DNA from 2 places in the Pseudomonas sp. MS01C9 genome. Region 2 is predicted to be linked to the other one. Evidence: riboswitches for the same ligand, from Rfam matches in the RefSeq annotation. Region 2 holds a riboswitch; the other holds the start of a gene.
What was found. Region 2 has a riboswitch for cobalamin ahead of cobW (cobalamin biosynthesis protein CobW). Riboswitches for the same ligand answer to the same signal wherever they lie in the genome.
Positions count from the first base shown of each region.

Region 1: it holds a riboswitch for cobalamin, as region 2 does, so the genes downstream of both, cobO (cob(I)yrinic acid a,c-diamide adenosyltransferase) here and cobW (cobalamin biosynthesis protein CobW) in region 2, are expected to answer to the same signal.

Region 1 covers NZ_CM177073.1:916,273-923,749, forward strand. Annotated here, with positions in the region: gene cobD (threonine-phosphate decarboxylase CobD) at 1-361, opposite strand, end outside; gene cbiB (adenosylcobinamide-phosphate synthase CbiB) at 354-1,262, opposite strand; gene bluB (5,6-dimethylbenzimidazole synthase) at 1,259-1,909, opposite strand; gene AC1M7R_RS04265 (cobyrinic acid a,c-diamide synthase CobB) at 1,906-3,273, opposite strand; gene cobO (cob(I)yrinic acid a,c-diamide adenosyltransferase) at 3,285-3,911, opposite strand; cobalamin riboswitch at 3,992-4,202, opposite strand; gene AC1M7R_RS04275 (hypothetical protein) at 4,363-4,947, shown strand; gene AC1M7R_RS04280 (PQQ-dependent sugar dehydrogenase) at 5,014-6,324, shown strand; gene AC1M7R_RS04285 (C40 family peptidase) at 6,506-7,039, opposite strand; gene AC1M7R_RS04290 (C40 family peptidase) at 7,205-7,477, opposite strand, start outside.
Region 2 covers NZ_CM177073.1:4,768,682-4,776,158, forward strand. Annotated here, with positions in the region: gene cobM (precorrin-4 C(11)-methyltransferase) at 1-634, opposite strand, end outside; gene AC1M7R_RS21765 (cobalamin biosynthesis protein) at 713-1,117, opposite strand; gene AC1M7R_RS21770 (CbtA family protein) at 1,114-1,809, opposite strand; gene AC1M7R_RS21775 (CbtB domain-containing protein) at 1,821-2,009, opposite strand; cobalamin riboswitch at 2,111-2,333, opposite strand; cobalamin riboswitch at 2,514-2,727, shown strand; gene cobW (cobalamin biosynthesis protein CobW) at 2,826-3,890, shown strand; gene cobN (cobaltochelatase subunit CobN) at 3,894-7,477, shown strand, end outside.

The sequences.
Region 1 (7,477 bases), 2.3 Mb from region 2:
AGAAATCCACTTCCGCTTCCAGCACTTCCCGCACGATGTAGCCACTTCGGCGCCAGGCCTCGGCGTGCTCGGCGTAACAGGGCGACAGCACGCCGACCTTGCCGGTGCGGCGCAGGCGGGGCAACAACTGGATGGCCATCTGGGAACCTGCCACCGGCAGCACATGCTCAGCGCCGTAATAATCGCGGGCCGCCTGTTCCAGCCCATCATCCGCCTCAGGCAGCCGGGCCCAGGCGCGCAGTGGAATCGCCGGAACCTCGAACGGCCAGGGCGCCAGGCCGCTGGACAGATCGAGCCATTGCGCCTCGGCAATACCGTATTGCCGGGCCGCGTTGCGCAGGCGCCCACCGTGCTCAAGCATAAAACTCGGCTCCCAGGCAGAGGATCAGCAACCACAACCATACGCCGCGCTGGACCAGTTGCCAGCCGCGATCGATGGAATCGGCGCTCGCCGGAACGCCCTCGCCCAAAGGCGGACGCTGGTGCAGCTCGCCGTGGTAAACCGCCGCGCCTCCCAGCTCGACCCCAAGCGCCCCGGCACCGGCCGCCATGACGGGCCCGGCGTTGGGGCTGTCCCAGGTCGGCCCCTGGCGACGCCAGCACCGCAGCGCCACTCGGGTTTTCCCCAGCAACGCGTAGGTCAACGCCACCAGCCGCGCCGGAATGTAATTGAGGCCATCATCGATTCTGGCCGCAGCCCAACCGAACCGCTCGAAGCGTTCGTTGCGGTAGCCCCACATCGCATCGAGGGTATTGCTCAAGCGGTACAACACCACGCCGGGCGCGCCGGCCACGGCGAACCAGAACAAGGCGGCGAATACCGCGTCGCTGCCATTCTCCAGCACCGATTCGGTGGCAGCGCGCGCGACAGCGGTTTCGTCCAGCTCACGGGTCTCACGGCTGACCAGATAGCCCACCCGCCGACGCGCTTCGTCCAGGTCCCCACTGCGCAACGCCCGGGCTACCGGCTCGACATGTTCCCCCAGGCTGCGCAGCCCGAGGGCGCAGTACAAGGCCAGGATGTCCACCAGCCAACCCACCAGGGGGGCCCAGGACAAGGCCGTGGCCAGCAAGGTCAACGGCACCACGGCGATGAACCACGCCGTGACACCGTGGCTGCGCCAGCCGCGCCCGCCCCCGTTGAAACGTTGTTCGATGCGATCGGCAAATCCGCCGAACGCCACCAACGGATGCCAGCGTCGAGGTTCGCCCAGCAACGCATCCAACGCCACCGCAGCAGCGCTGAGCAGTGCCACGCTCATGAGCTCACGCCCCAACGGTTTTCATAAAGCAGTTCATTGAGCGGCCTCGATTGCGCCCAGCCCTCCAGGGTGAGCATCGGAGCCGGGTAAAAGCTCTGCACCGGCCCCAGGCACAGAATCGCCAGGGGCTTGGCGCCGACGGGCAACCCCAGCAGGTCGGCCAGGGCCTGGGGCTCGAACAACGACACCCAGCCCATCCCCAACCCTTCGGCACGGGCGGCCAGCCACAGGTTCTGGATGGCGCAGGACAGCGAGGCCAGATCCATTTCCGGCAAGGTCCGACGCCCGAAGATATGCCGCTCGCGATCATCCATCAACGCGGCCACCAACACTTCGGCGCAGTCGTCGATGCCTTCGACCTTGAGCTTCATGAACTCATCGCTACGCTCGCCCAGGGCCTCGGCAGTGCGAACACGTTCCTCTTCCACCAACTGCCGGATATTGCCGCGCAGGGCGCGGTCACTGATGCGAATGAATCGCCACGGCTGCATCAGGCCCACGCTGGGAGCCTGATGCGCCGCTTCCAGCAGGCGCCGCAGCAAGGCCGGCTCAACCGAGCCACCTGCGAAGTGGCGCATGTCGCGGCGCTCGGCGATGGCGCGGTAGATGGCGTCGCGTTCGGCCTGGGAGAAAGCGTTGTCGGTCATGGCCTTTTCGCGAGCAAGCCCGCTTCCACTGGAGTCAGGTGATCGAACGTGTTCGCGAAGGCGGCCTCGGGGACCGGCGCGAACAGCGCGGCGATCGCCCTCGGGTTTGATGGAAAATAGAAGTGAACATAGGAAGCCGTCATCCGCCCCTGCCGGAAAACCGCCTCGGCTCCACGCCCGCCATTGGGACTCTGGCCACGAGCGATCGGCGCAACATCGGTGCTGGTCAGCGAATGATGGTAGGTATGGCCCCGCAAGGTGCCTTCCGGCAGCTCCACCGCTTGCAGGGCCAGGGCCGCCAGGCGTTTCTGCATCTGCGCCTCGCCGGCCAGCAGGCCCAGCAGCTCGGCGCGAGTACCTTCGACATCGGTCAGCGAATCCAGCAGGTACAACATGCCGCCGCATTCGGCCAGCAAGGGCTTGCCAGCCTCATGGTGAGCCCGGATCGCCGCCAGCATCGACGCGTTCCGGGCCAGGGCGACATGGTGCAGCTCCGGGTAACCGCCAGGCAGGTAGAGGCTGTCCGCTTCGGGCAGCGTCGTGTCATGGATCGGAGAGAAAAAGCTCAACTGCGCGCCCATGGCCCGCAGCAGGTCGAGGCTTGCGCCGTAGGTGAACGCAAACGCTTCGTCCCGCGCCACGGCGATACGGACGCCGTCGAGCCAGGGTTGCACGGCCACCACCTCGGGTGCGGCAAACGTCACGGCCGGCGGCAGCGTCACTTCGCAACTGCTCGCCAGGGCCTCGGCGGCAGCATCAAGGCGCAGATCCAGGTCATTCAGCTCACTGGCCTGGACCAGGCCGAGGTGACGGCTGGGCAATTCGATACCGGTTTCCCGGGACAACGCGCCGTACCAGCGCAGCCCTTCGGTCAGGCTGCCTTCGAGCAGTTGCGCATGCCGCAAGGTGCCGACCCGGTTGGCCAGCACCCCGGCAAACGGCAGGTCCGCTTGATAACGCGCCAGGCCCAGGGCCAGGGCGCCGAACGTCTGGGCCATGGCCGTTCCGTCGATCACCGCCAGCACCGGTACACCGAAATGCCGCGCCAGGTCGGCACTGGACGGGGTGCCGTCGAACAGCCCCATCACGCCTTCGATCAGGATCAGGTCCGCCTCCCCGGCGGCTTCCCACAACAGCCGTCGACTTTCCTGCTCGCCGACCATCCACATGTCCAGCTGATAGACCGGCGCGCCGCTGGCGCGCTCCAGGATCATCGGATCGAGAAAATCCGGACCGCACTTGAATACCCGCACCCTGCGCCCCTGGTTGCGATGCAACCGGGCCAGCGCGGCGGTGACGGTGGTCTTGCCCTGCCCCGAGGCAGGGGCTGCGATCAGGACGGCCGGGCACTGGCGGCTGTGCATGCGGGCATCGCTCACAGCTCGACACCCTTCTGCGCCTTGATGCCGGCCTGGAAGGCGTGCTTGATCATGCCCATCTCGGTGACGGTATCCGCCAACTCGATCATTTCCGGCTTGGCGCCACGCCCGGTCACCACCACATGCTGCATGGGCGGGCGGGCCTGCAGGTCGCTCAGCACCTGGTCCAGGTCCAGGTATCCATGCTTGAGGGCGATATTGAGTTCATCGAGCACGACCAGGCCGATGGACGGATCGCCCAGCAACTGGCGCGACACCGCCCAGGCGGCTTCGGCAGCAGCGATATCGCGCTGGCGGTCCTGGGTTTCCCAGGTAAATCCTTCCCCCATCACATGAAAACGCACCTGCTCCGGGAAGCGACGGAAAAACAGTTCTTCCCCGGTGCTGTTGCGCCCCTTGATGAACTGCACCACGCCGCATTGCATGCCATGCCCCATGGCCCGCGCGAGCATGCCGAACGCAGAGCTGCTCTTGCCCTTGCCGTTGCCGCTCAGCACCAGCAGCAGGCCGCACTCGTTCGGCGCGTTGGCAATACGCTCGTCGATCACGGCTTTCTTGCGCAGCATGCGCGCCAGGTGACGTTCGTCGCGATCGGACGCATCGGAAATGGGGGAACCGGTCATGGGGAGGCCTCCGTTGGGACTGGATAACGGCGGGCGGGCACAAAAAGAGACGGCAACAAGCCTGGCATCGCCCACCGTGACGCCGTTGAATGGATCAGGCCGGTCTCCGGGCTCATGAGCGGCGTGATGCCGGGCTACCCGCCTTCCCACGTCCTTGGACGCAGTGGCTCATGGGCAGCCTTGACTCATTTACCGTTGCGGGGGCAGCGCCGGGCTCGCATGGGCTCACCGGCTTCCCTGTTTCACTTTGTCGGCCTGCGGCCACAAAGCACCTGAAACAAGCCGCGAAGGTTAGAGGGTTGGGGCAGGAGCGTCAATTAAAGCCACCGCGGGCCGGGCGTCGCTTATTGGCCAGGATCAATAAAATGACGTCAATGTTGTGCCATGATGCGGCAAATGATATCAAATGGACATTACCACCCGATATCACAAGAACAACAGGGGGCAACGCATGCAAGGCATGATCATCAGCAATCCAAAACTGGAGTTCCTGCGCCCGATGCTCGAACGCTGGTTCGACTGCATCGATCGCTACAACACCGTGCGCGGGGATAACGACACGCCGTACTGGTTCGACGAAAAAGCCAACCTGGGATTGCTCTCGGCAGCGGCCTGGATGGCCGAGATGGTCACGCTGCAGGACGCCCCGACCCGCAAGCAGAATGAAGAAGGCGAACGCAACGCCAGGGCCCACCTGTTCATTGCCGGTACGGATGAGCGCGCCTTCATCCAGGCCACCCAGCGCTGGCCAAAGGTCAAGAGCCTCAACCTGACCCAGCCCTTGCTCGAAGCCACCAGCGACGCCAAGCGCATCAGCTACGCCAGCGACCTGAAGCTGGGCTGCCTGTTCGTCGCGCCGCAAAAAGCCCAGCAAAGCACCACGCCCGAAGAGCTGCAGGACATGGTCGATGAACTGCAGAAGGAAAACTCCTGCGCCGTGGCCTGGTATTTCCCTTACGCCTACCGCAAGTTGCGCAACGAGGCCGGTCATTATCATCCGGGGATCGCCGTACTGTTCAAGCAGGCCCACGGCTGACGGGTGGAACCATCGCGCGTCTACGCTTCTCTATGAATAACCACATGCATTCATAGGGAAGCCAGCATGCTCAAGCCGCCTCATCTCCTGACCATTGTCCTTGCCGCAGGGCTTGTCGCTTGCGGCGAATCGTCCACGCTGCAAGTGTCCGATGGCACCGGCCCATCGCCGAAGCTGCCGGAACCGAACAAGACCCTGATCCCCACCGTGAACATCGCCGAAGCTGTCGGCTGGCCGGACGGCGCCAAGCCGACGCCGGCCCAGGGCCTGCAAGTGAAGGCTTTCGCCGAAGGCCTGGATCATCCACGCTGGCTCTATGTGCTGCCCAACGGCGATGTGCTGGTAGCCGAAACCAATGCCCCACCCAAGCCAGACGATTCCAAGGGCGTGCGCGGCTGGGTAATGAAAAAGGTCATGGGTCGCGCCGGCGCCGGAGTGCCAAGCCCCAATCGCATCACACTGCTGCGTGACGCCAATCACGACGGCATCGCCGAAACCCGCACGGTTTTCCTGGAGAACCTCAACTCGCCGTTCGGCATGACCCTGGTGGGCAATGACCTGTACGTGGCCGACACTGACCGGTTGATTCGTTTTCCCTACAAGGACGGCGACACGCAAATCAAGGCGCAGCCCACCAAGGTCGTCGACTTGCCGGGCGGCACGCTCAACCACCACTGGACCAAAAACGTCATCGCCAGCCGCGACGGCAGCAAGCTGTACGTCACCACCGGCTCGAACAGTAACGTCGCGGAGAACGGCATGGAGGCTGAAGAAGGTCGTGCGGCCATCTGGGAAGTGGACCGCGCCAGCGGCAACCACCGCATCTTTGCCTCGGGCCTGCGCAACCCCAACGGCCTGGCCTGGGAGCCGCGCAGCGGAGCGCTGTGGACAGCGGTGAACGAACGGGACGAGATCGGCAGCGACCTGGTGCCGGACTACATCACCTCGGTCAAGGATGGCGGCTTCTATGGCTGGCCCTACAGCTATTACGGGCAGCATGTCGATACTCGGGTCGAGCCCCAGAAACCGGACCTGGTGGCCAAGGCCATCGCCCCGGACTATGCCGTCGGGCCTCACACCGCGTCGCTGGGCCTGACCTTCGCCGAGGGCAGCAACCTGCCCGCGCCATTTACCGAGGGAGCGTTCATCGGGCAGCACGGCTCATGGAATCGCAAGCCCCACAGTGGCTACAAAGTGATTTTCGTCCCCTTCAGTGCTGGCAAGCCGGTCGGGCAACCTGTCGATGTGCTGAGCGGCTTCCTGAACGCCGACGAAAAAGCCCAGGGCCGCCCGGTAGGTGTCGTGATCGACAAACAGGGTGGATTGCTGGTGGCCGATGATGTGGGGAACAAGATCTGGCGGGTGTCTGCCCAATAGCGCTGATCGCACTCTTCTGTGGCGAGGGGATTGATCCCCGCGGGGCTGCGCAGCAGCCCTAGAGCTTGAAATGCGGAGTTTTCAGGCCGATCGCATCCAAGCCGCTGTCTTTGGGGCTGCTTTGCAGCCCAGCGGGGATAAATCCCCTCGCCACAGGTCCTCGCTGGCCTGAAGATCTACGTCAGGGATTGCGTGCCAGATGCTCAGGCTGCAATACACGCTTGGCGCCCAGGTAAGCCTTCTGCCAATAGGCCTTGGACAGGCTATCGAGCTTGACCGTCCCACCGGTGGCCGGCGCATGCACGAAACGGCCCTCTCCGACGTAGATTCCGGCGTGGCTGACCTGGGAACCGCCATTGGTGGCGAAGAAAACCAGGTCCCCGCTCTGCAACGCATCCTTACCGACTTCCGGGGCTCGCATGCCGATCATTTCGCGGGTCGAACGTGGCAGGGAAATACCGGCCGCGTCGCGATAGACATAACCGATCAGGCCGCTGCAATCGAAACCCGAATCCGGTGTGTTGCCACCCCAGCGATAAGGCGTGCCCACCAGGCCAAGCGCCCGGAAGAGTACGTCTTCGGCGGCCGGGGACACGGGTTGCGAGGGAGCGAATACCACCGGAGCACGCACAGGCGCAGGGGGCGGGGTTCGACTGGCGCATGCGCTGAGCAGCGCGGCCAGGAGAAGGGTAGCGAGGCGGGCCGACGTCGACATATGCAGAACGATCCTGATCTGGATGCGGCTTTTTCCTGCCGGGGCATGAAAACAAATCCGCCTGCTGGAACGCAGGCGGATTGCCATCAATCAATGATCAAGGATTCTAGCGGCTATGAGGCAAACTTCAAGTAAGACTTTAAGTTTGCCTTACAAACTGTGCGCTTACTTGCGAGCGGTGACCACAGTCGGCGCCATGGCCAGGGCGCGCTTGGCTTCGATGAAGGTCTTGCTCCAGTAGCTGTCACCGAGGCTGTCGATGCGTACGCCACCGCTGCGACGGCTGCTGGAGTGGATGAACTGGTTGTCACCCAGGTAGATACCGGCGTGGCTGACACGTCCACGGCGCCCATTGGTGCTGAAAAACAGCAAGTCACCCGGCTCCAGTTGATTGCGAGCCACCAGCGGGGCATTCACGTTGATCATTTCGCGGGTGGA
Region 2 (7,477 bases):
CCTGGACCTTCCCGGCGATATCCGCCAACGTCCCCACCACCCAATCCTGATCCGGCCACGTCGCCCGGTGGATCACCGCAATCGGGCAGTCGCCGCCGTAGTGGGGCAGCAGTTCGTCGACGATCTTTTCCAGGTGATTGACCCCCAGGTGAATCGCCATGGTCGCCCGGTGCTGTGCCAGATTGCCCAGTTCTTCCCCAGCAGGCATCGGGGATTTATCGGCGTAACGGGTGAGGATCACGCTCTGGGAGATATCCGGCAAGGTCAGTTCGCTGCCCAGCAGGGCTGCGCAGGCTGAGGTCGCGGTCACGCCCGGGATGATCTCGAATGGAATGCCAAGTGCCCGCAGGCAGCGAATCTGCTCACCGATGGCGCCGTACAGGCTCGGGTCGCCGGAGTGCACCCGGGCCACGTCCTGACCTTTGCGGTGGGCGGTTTCCATCAGCCCGACGATCTGTTCCAGGTGCAGTTCGGCACTGTTGACCACTTGTTCGGCGCAATGGCCATCGAGCACGGCGCTCGGCACCAGGGAGCCGGCGTAGATGATCACCGGGCAACTGCGGATCAAGCGCTGGCCCTTGACGGTGATCAGTTCCGGATCGCCGGGGCCGGCGCCGATGAAGTACACGGTCATGACCGGCTCCTGTGGAAGGTGGGGTGAGCGTCGCCCATATGAAGATCGCTCATGATCCTGGACGGCGATTATCGGGATTTACGCCACGACCGCCAATGCCAACGTGCTCATGGGGCTTGTTTGACGAGGGATCAGCAGGGTTGCGGGTTTCGTGCCCAATTGGTCGGCCAAGGCCAGGGCGGCGCTTTCGGCGATGCCGTAGCAACCGGTTCGCTCGAAGGCGATCTCGGAGCGATGACTGAGCCGCTGCTCGTAACCGGCCAACTGTTCGGCACTCAAGCACGTCAGCGGCAGTGCCAGTTGCCCGGCCAGTTCCAGCAGCCCGGGCTCGTCACGCTTGAGGTCGATGCTGGCCAGGGCCCGCACTTGGTGAAGTTCGATGCCGTGGGCCAACAACGTCTCTTCGAGCAAGGCCCGCAGCGTGCTGGCCGGGCAACCGCGCTGACAGCCCAGGCCGATCACCAGTATCGACCCGGTGCTCATGTGTCGTGGTGGGCTTGACCGTCACGGCGAAACAGCCAGGCGCTGATCAGGCCCAGGGCCAGCCAGAAGGCGATGTTGGTGACCTGGGAGGCGATCTTGAACTGGCTTTCCAGGGCTTCGGGCGCCAGCATCGAGTGGACTTCAGGTTGTGGCGCGCCGATGAGGTGAGGCACCAGCAAGGTCGCGACCCCCAACAGCTTGAGCAGCCAATGCCTGCCGAAGGCGATCAGGGCGATGCCCACCGCCGTGGACGCCGCAGTGCCGATCCACCACATCTGCCGCTGGGTCAGGTCGGCCGCCGCGGTGCCGGGCAACTCCGGGGGCAGGCCAAGGGTCGGTGCCAGGACGAAAGTGGCGTAACCGGCCAGGCCCCAGAGCAGGCCCTGGGAGGTGCGAGTCGGTGCGCGCAAGGTGTACAGGCCCGCGAGCATCAGGGCAAAACCCACGGCGACCACCAGGTTACCGCCAGTGGTGGACAGCACGCGCTGCCAGCCGTCTTCCGGCTCCCACGCCTCGGCATCGTGAGTGTGGGCAACGCCGTCGGTGTGCTCATGGACCTCGGACGCCGGAGCCTTCTCGAAGGTTTCCGCCTGGAGAATCAGTGGCGATACCCACAAGCTCTGCAACAGGGTCAGCAGCAGGGCGGCCAGCAAGCCGCTGAAACCGGCGGTCTGCGCGATACGCTTGATCATGTCGTCAGTTCTCAGTGGCAGGGGAAGGCGGCGCTGTGGCGGGTATCGTGGGCGGCGTTGTGCACCGCTTCGATGTGAGAGAAGCCGGCGAAATAGACCAGCCCCGCACCCAGGATCGAAGCCAGGATCGCGGCGCTCAGGCGTTGGCTCAGGGTGGTGGTGCTGCTGGCGGTGCGGGCGGTGCTGCTGATGGTCGACATGGCGCTTCCCTCTGTTTTTGTTCCGTGGGGGATGCGAGCGCAATGAGACCCCGGGCGAAAGACCGCCGAGGTTCGAACAGCGCCCGCCCACCGCGGGTTTGTTGATGCTTGAGTCATGGGCCGGTCTCCGGGCTCGCGAGGTGCCGGGCTCGTGCCTGGCCTGCAAGCGTCACCTTCCCATGTCCGGGGACACAGTGGTTCAGACGCTTCGCTCGCTTACCGTTGCGGGGGCAGCACCGGACTGACGTGGCTTTGGAGTAAAGCACACGATTCACCGGTTTCCCGTTTCACCCTGTGAAGGGCACCCGTAACTAGGCGCACAGGAGAGCATGGGTGGGGCGGGGCCGTCAATGCACAGGGGGCCGCTGCGCAGCCCGTCGCGAACAAGCTCGCCCCCACAGGGGGGGCTGCGGGATCCAATGTGGGAGCGAGCCTGCTCGCGATGGCGGCGGTAAGGACACCGCATAACTTACTTGCGGAGATTGACCCGTCCCCACACCCTGCGTAGCCTTGCGCCTTCGAGGTTCTTCGGCCTGCGCCGAAGCTAAGAAGGGAACGCGGTCCAAGCCGCGGCTGCCCCCGCAACTGTGAACGGTGATGTTTCTGCAAGGCCACTGTGCATGCCCTTTATCCGGGGTGCGCGGGAAGGCGCAGCAATTGCCAGTCGGATGACTGGCCCACCGTCAGCCAGGAGACCTGCCTCGACACAGATTCTCACTAAAACCGGGCGGGGTGATCCGGTGGCGAAATCTTCCGCGCACGCCTGTGCCAGCGGTTGTCGTCCCGTTTGCCCGCCACCTTGCCAAAGGGCATCCGATGAAAACACTGGCCAAGCTTCCCGTCACCATCGTCACCGGTTTCCTCGGCTCGGGGAAGACCACCCTGCTGCGGCACATGCTCGACAACGCCCAGGGGCGTCGTATCGCCGTGATCGTCAACGAGTTCGGCGAACTGGGCATCGACGGCGAGATCCTCAAGCAGTGCTCCATCGGTTGCACCGAGGAAGAGGCCAACGGCCGCGTCTACGAACTGGCCAACGGTTGCCTGTGCTGCACGGTCCAGGAAGAGTTCTTCCCGGTCATGCGCGAACTGGTGGCCCGGCGTGGCGATCTCGATCACATCCTGATCGAGACCTCCGGCCTGGCCCTGCCCAAGCCGTTGGTCCAGGCCTTCCAATGGCCGGAAATCCGCAGTGCCTGCACTGTCGATGCGGTGATCACCGTGGTCGACAGCCCGGCCGTGGCCGCCGGTACCTTCGCCGCCTTCCCCGACCAGGTGGACGCCCAGCGCAAACTCGATCCGAACCTGGACCACGAGTCACCGCTGCATGAGCTGTTCGCCGATCAACTGGCCAGCGCCGACCTGGTGATTCTCAACAAGGCCGACCTGATCAGCCCAGGCGACCTGGCGAAGGTCCGCCTGGAGGTGGCCGAAGAGCTGCCGCCGGCAGTCAAGGTCATCGAAGCCAGCAGCGGACGCCTGCCCCTGGATGTGCTGATCGGCCTCGGCGCAGGTTCCGAAGAGCACATCGACGGCCGCCATAGCCATCACGACCATCACCACGACGGCGACGATGACGACCACGATCATGACGCCTTCGACTCCATCTCCATCGAGCTGCCCCAGGCCGACGAAAGTCTGTTGCTCGATGCCCTGACCCAACTGGTGGTCCAGCACGGCGTGCTGCGGGTCAAAGGCTTCGCGGCGATTCCGAACAAGCCGATGCGGCTGTTGGTCCAGGGCGTCGGTACGCGCTTCGACAAGCATTTCGATCGCCAGTGGGGCGCGGATGAAGCGCGGGTCACTCGCCTGGTCCTGATTGGCCAGGCCCTGGATGCCGGGCTGCTCGAAGCGCAGTTGCGCGCCGCCCTCGGCGCCTGACCCATGCACCTGCTCAGGACCCAGCCCGGCGGTTTTGTGTCCGATGACAACATTGCCGACCTGGGGCAGACCCCCGCCGAGCTGGTGATCCTGTGCAGTGGCGACTCCAGCCTGGCGCTGCTGGCCGAAGCGGCGAAGCAGTTGCCAGGCGATTATCCCGAGTTTCGCCTCGCCAACCCGATGCAAGTGCAGAACCACGCCTCGGTGGACCTGTACTTCGAAGACGTGCTACGCCACGCCAAGGTCATCCTGCTGTCGCTGCACGGCGGTATCGGCTATTGGCGCTACGGCATCGAACGGCTGATGGCATTGGCCGGACGCGGGGTGAAGCTGATCCTGGTGCCGGGGGACGATCGTCCTGATCCGGAACTCAGCGACCTGAGCAACGTCCCCGTCGAGGACCGCGACCGTCTCTGGCAGTTCTTGCGCCAGGGCGGACTGGGCAATGCCCTGGACCTTTTCCATAACCTCGCCAGCCAATGGTTCGGTCGCGATTATCCATGGGGCGAACCGCAGGCCCTGCCACGCACGGCGATCTATCACCCCACGCACAACCAGGCCAGCCTCGCTGACTGGCGAGCCGACTGGCAGGCCGGACAACCGGTGGCGGCGGTGCTGTTCTATCGCTCCCACCTGCAAGCGGCGAATACCGCGTTCATCGATGTGTTCTGCCAGCGTTTGCAAGCGGCGGGGCTCAACCCGCTACCGATGGCCGTGGCGAGCCTCAAGGAGCCCGGTTGCCTGGCCATGGTGCAGGACTGGCTCGACGAGGCAGAGGCCGGGGTGATCCTCAACACCACGGGATTTGCCCAATCCAGTCCCGAAGCACCGCACCTGCGCCCGTTTCGTCGCAACGTTCCGGTGATCCAGGCGATCTGCGCCCAGGACAACGAGCCCGGCTGGCGTGCCAGCGAGCAGGGCCTGGGCCCGCGGGACCTGGCGATGCACATTGCCTTGCCGGAGCTGGACGGGCGGATCATCAGTCGCCCCATCAGTTTCAAGGACCTGGCCTGGCGCAGTGAGCTCAGCCAGAGCGACGTGGTCTGCTACCGGGCGGTGCCCGAGCGCATGGATTTCGTTGCCGAGCTGGCGCGGCGCTGGACCGACCTGGCGCGTCTGCCCAACGCGGAAAAACGTGTAGCCCTGATTCTCGCCAACTATCCGACCCGGGATGGACGCATCGGCAACGGCGTCGGCCTGGACACGCCAGCGGCGGCGCTGAACATCCTGCGCGCCTTGCATGCCGAGGGTTATCCGCTGCCAGCGCAATTGCCCGCCAGCGGCACGGCGCTGATCCAGCAATTGCTCGGCGGGGTCAGCAACGACCTGGACAGCCTCGATCTGCGTCCGTGTCACCAGAGCCTGTCCCTCGATGCCTATCGGGCGATGTTCGATGCGTTGCCCGAGTCCAACCGCCAGGCCGTGCTGGAGCGCTGGGGCACCCCCGACAAGGATCCGATGTTTCGCCAGGGGCGACTGATGATCGCCGGCCTGCGCCTGGGCCTGACGTTCGTCGGCATCCAGCCGGCCCGGGGGTATCAGGTCGATCCGAGCGCGGTGTACCACGACCCGGACCTGGTGCCGCCCCATGGTTACCTGGCGTTCTATTTCTGGCTGCGCCACGCCTATGGCGCCCATGCGGTCATTCATGTCGGCAAGCACGGCAACCTCGAGTGGCTGCCCGGCAAGGGCGTCGGGCTGTCGGCGAATTGCTGGCCGGACGCGCTGCTGGGACCGTTGCCGAACATCTATCCGTTCATCGTCAATGATCCGGGCGAGGGCGCCCAGGCCAAGCGCCGTACCCAGGCGGTGATCATCGATCATTTGATGCCGCCCCTGACCCGGGCCGAAACCTACGGGCCGTTGCGTAACCTGGAGTTGCTGGCCGACGAGTACTACGAGGCGCAACTGCTGGATCCGCGTCGGGCCCGGGAGCTGCAGCGGGACATTCTCGGCCTGGTGCGCGAGACCCACATCGATCGCGAGCTGCAACTTGACGCGGCCCTGGACAGCGACGCCGACGCCGCGATCTGGCTGCCGCGCCTGGACACCTACCTGTGCGACTTGAAGGAGTCGCAGATCCGCGACGGGCTGCATGTCTTCGGTCAATCCCCTGCCGGGCGGCTGCGCATCGACACGTTGCTGGCGTTGTTGCGCATTCCCCGTGGCGACGGCAAGGGTGCGCAGTCCAGTCTGCTGCGGGCCCTGGCCAGGGCGTTCGAGCTGGGCTTCGACCCCCTGGATTGCGCCTTGGCCGAGCCTTGGGGCGGCGGTCGTCCGCAGGCATTGTGTCAGGTCAGCGACCAGGCCTGGCGTACCGTCGGCGATACCCGCGAACGCCTGGAGCTGTTCGCAGCGCAGTTGATCGAACGGGCCCTGGACGGCGCGGTCGAGGGGTTGGACGTGCCAGGCTGGGAGACGGTGAGCAGCATTGTCGAGCACCTGCGCGAGGTCGTGGCGCCGCGCCTGGATGCCTGCGGTCCGGCGGAAATGCGCGGTCTGCTCGATGCCCTCGGCGGGCGCTTCGTGCCGGCCGGGCCAAGCGGTGCGCCGAGTCGCGGGCGCCTGGACGTGCTGCCCACCGGGCGCAATTTCTTCTCGGTGGACGTGCGTAACCTGCCCACCACCACGGCGTGGCGGATCGGCTTCCAATCGGCCAACCTGATTCTCGAGCGGCACCTGCAGGATCACGGTGATCACCTGCGCCAGCTCGGCCTGTCGGTGTGGGGCACCGCCACTATGCGCACCGGCGGCGACGACATTGCCCAGGCCATGGCCCTGATGGGCGTGCGGCCGGTGTGGGCCACAGGCAGCCAGCGGGTCGATGATTTCGAGATCCTGCCGTTGAGCCTGCTGGACCGGCCGCGTGTCGATGTGACGTTGCGGGTGTCTGGCTTCTTCCGCGACGCGTTCGCCAACCTGATCCGCCTGTTCGATGCCGCGGTCCAGGCTGTCGCCGCCCTCGACGAGCCGGATGACATGAACCCCCTGGCGGCCAAGGTCCGTGGAGAACGCGAAGCCCTGTCAGCGTCGGGCCTGGATCCGGAAGTGGCAGCGCGCCAGGCCGGCTGGCGGATCTTCGGGGCCAAGCCCGGGGCCTATGGCGCCGGCGTGCAGGGCGCCGTGGACGGTCGCCTGTGGCAGAGTCGCGAAGACCTGGCCGAGGTTTACCTGAACTGGGGCGGCTACGCTTATGGCGGCAGCGATGAAGGCACCGCCGCCCGGGAGCAGTTCTCCCGACGCCTGAGCCAGGTGCAAGCGGTGCTGCAGAACCAGGACAACCGCGAGCACGACCTGCTCGATTCCAACGATTACTACCAGTTCCAGGGCGGCATGTTGGCGGCGGTGGAGACCCTCAGCGGCGAAACCGCAGCCAGCTATCATGGCGATCACAGCCAGCCGGACCTGCCAAGGATCCGCACCCTGAAAGAAGAGCTCAACCGCGTCATCCGTTCCCGGGCCGTCAACCCGAAGTGGATCGACGGAGTCAAGCGCCACGGCTACAAAGGTGCGTTCGAACTGGCGGCGACGGTGGACAACCTGTTCGCCTTCGACGCCACTACGCAGTTGATCGATGATCACCAGTA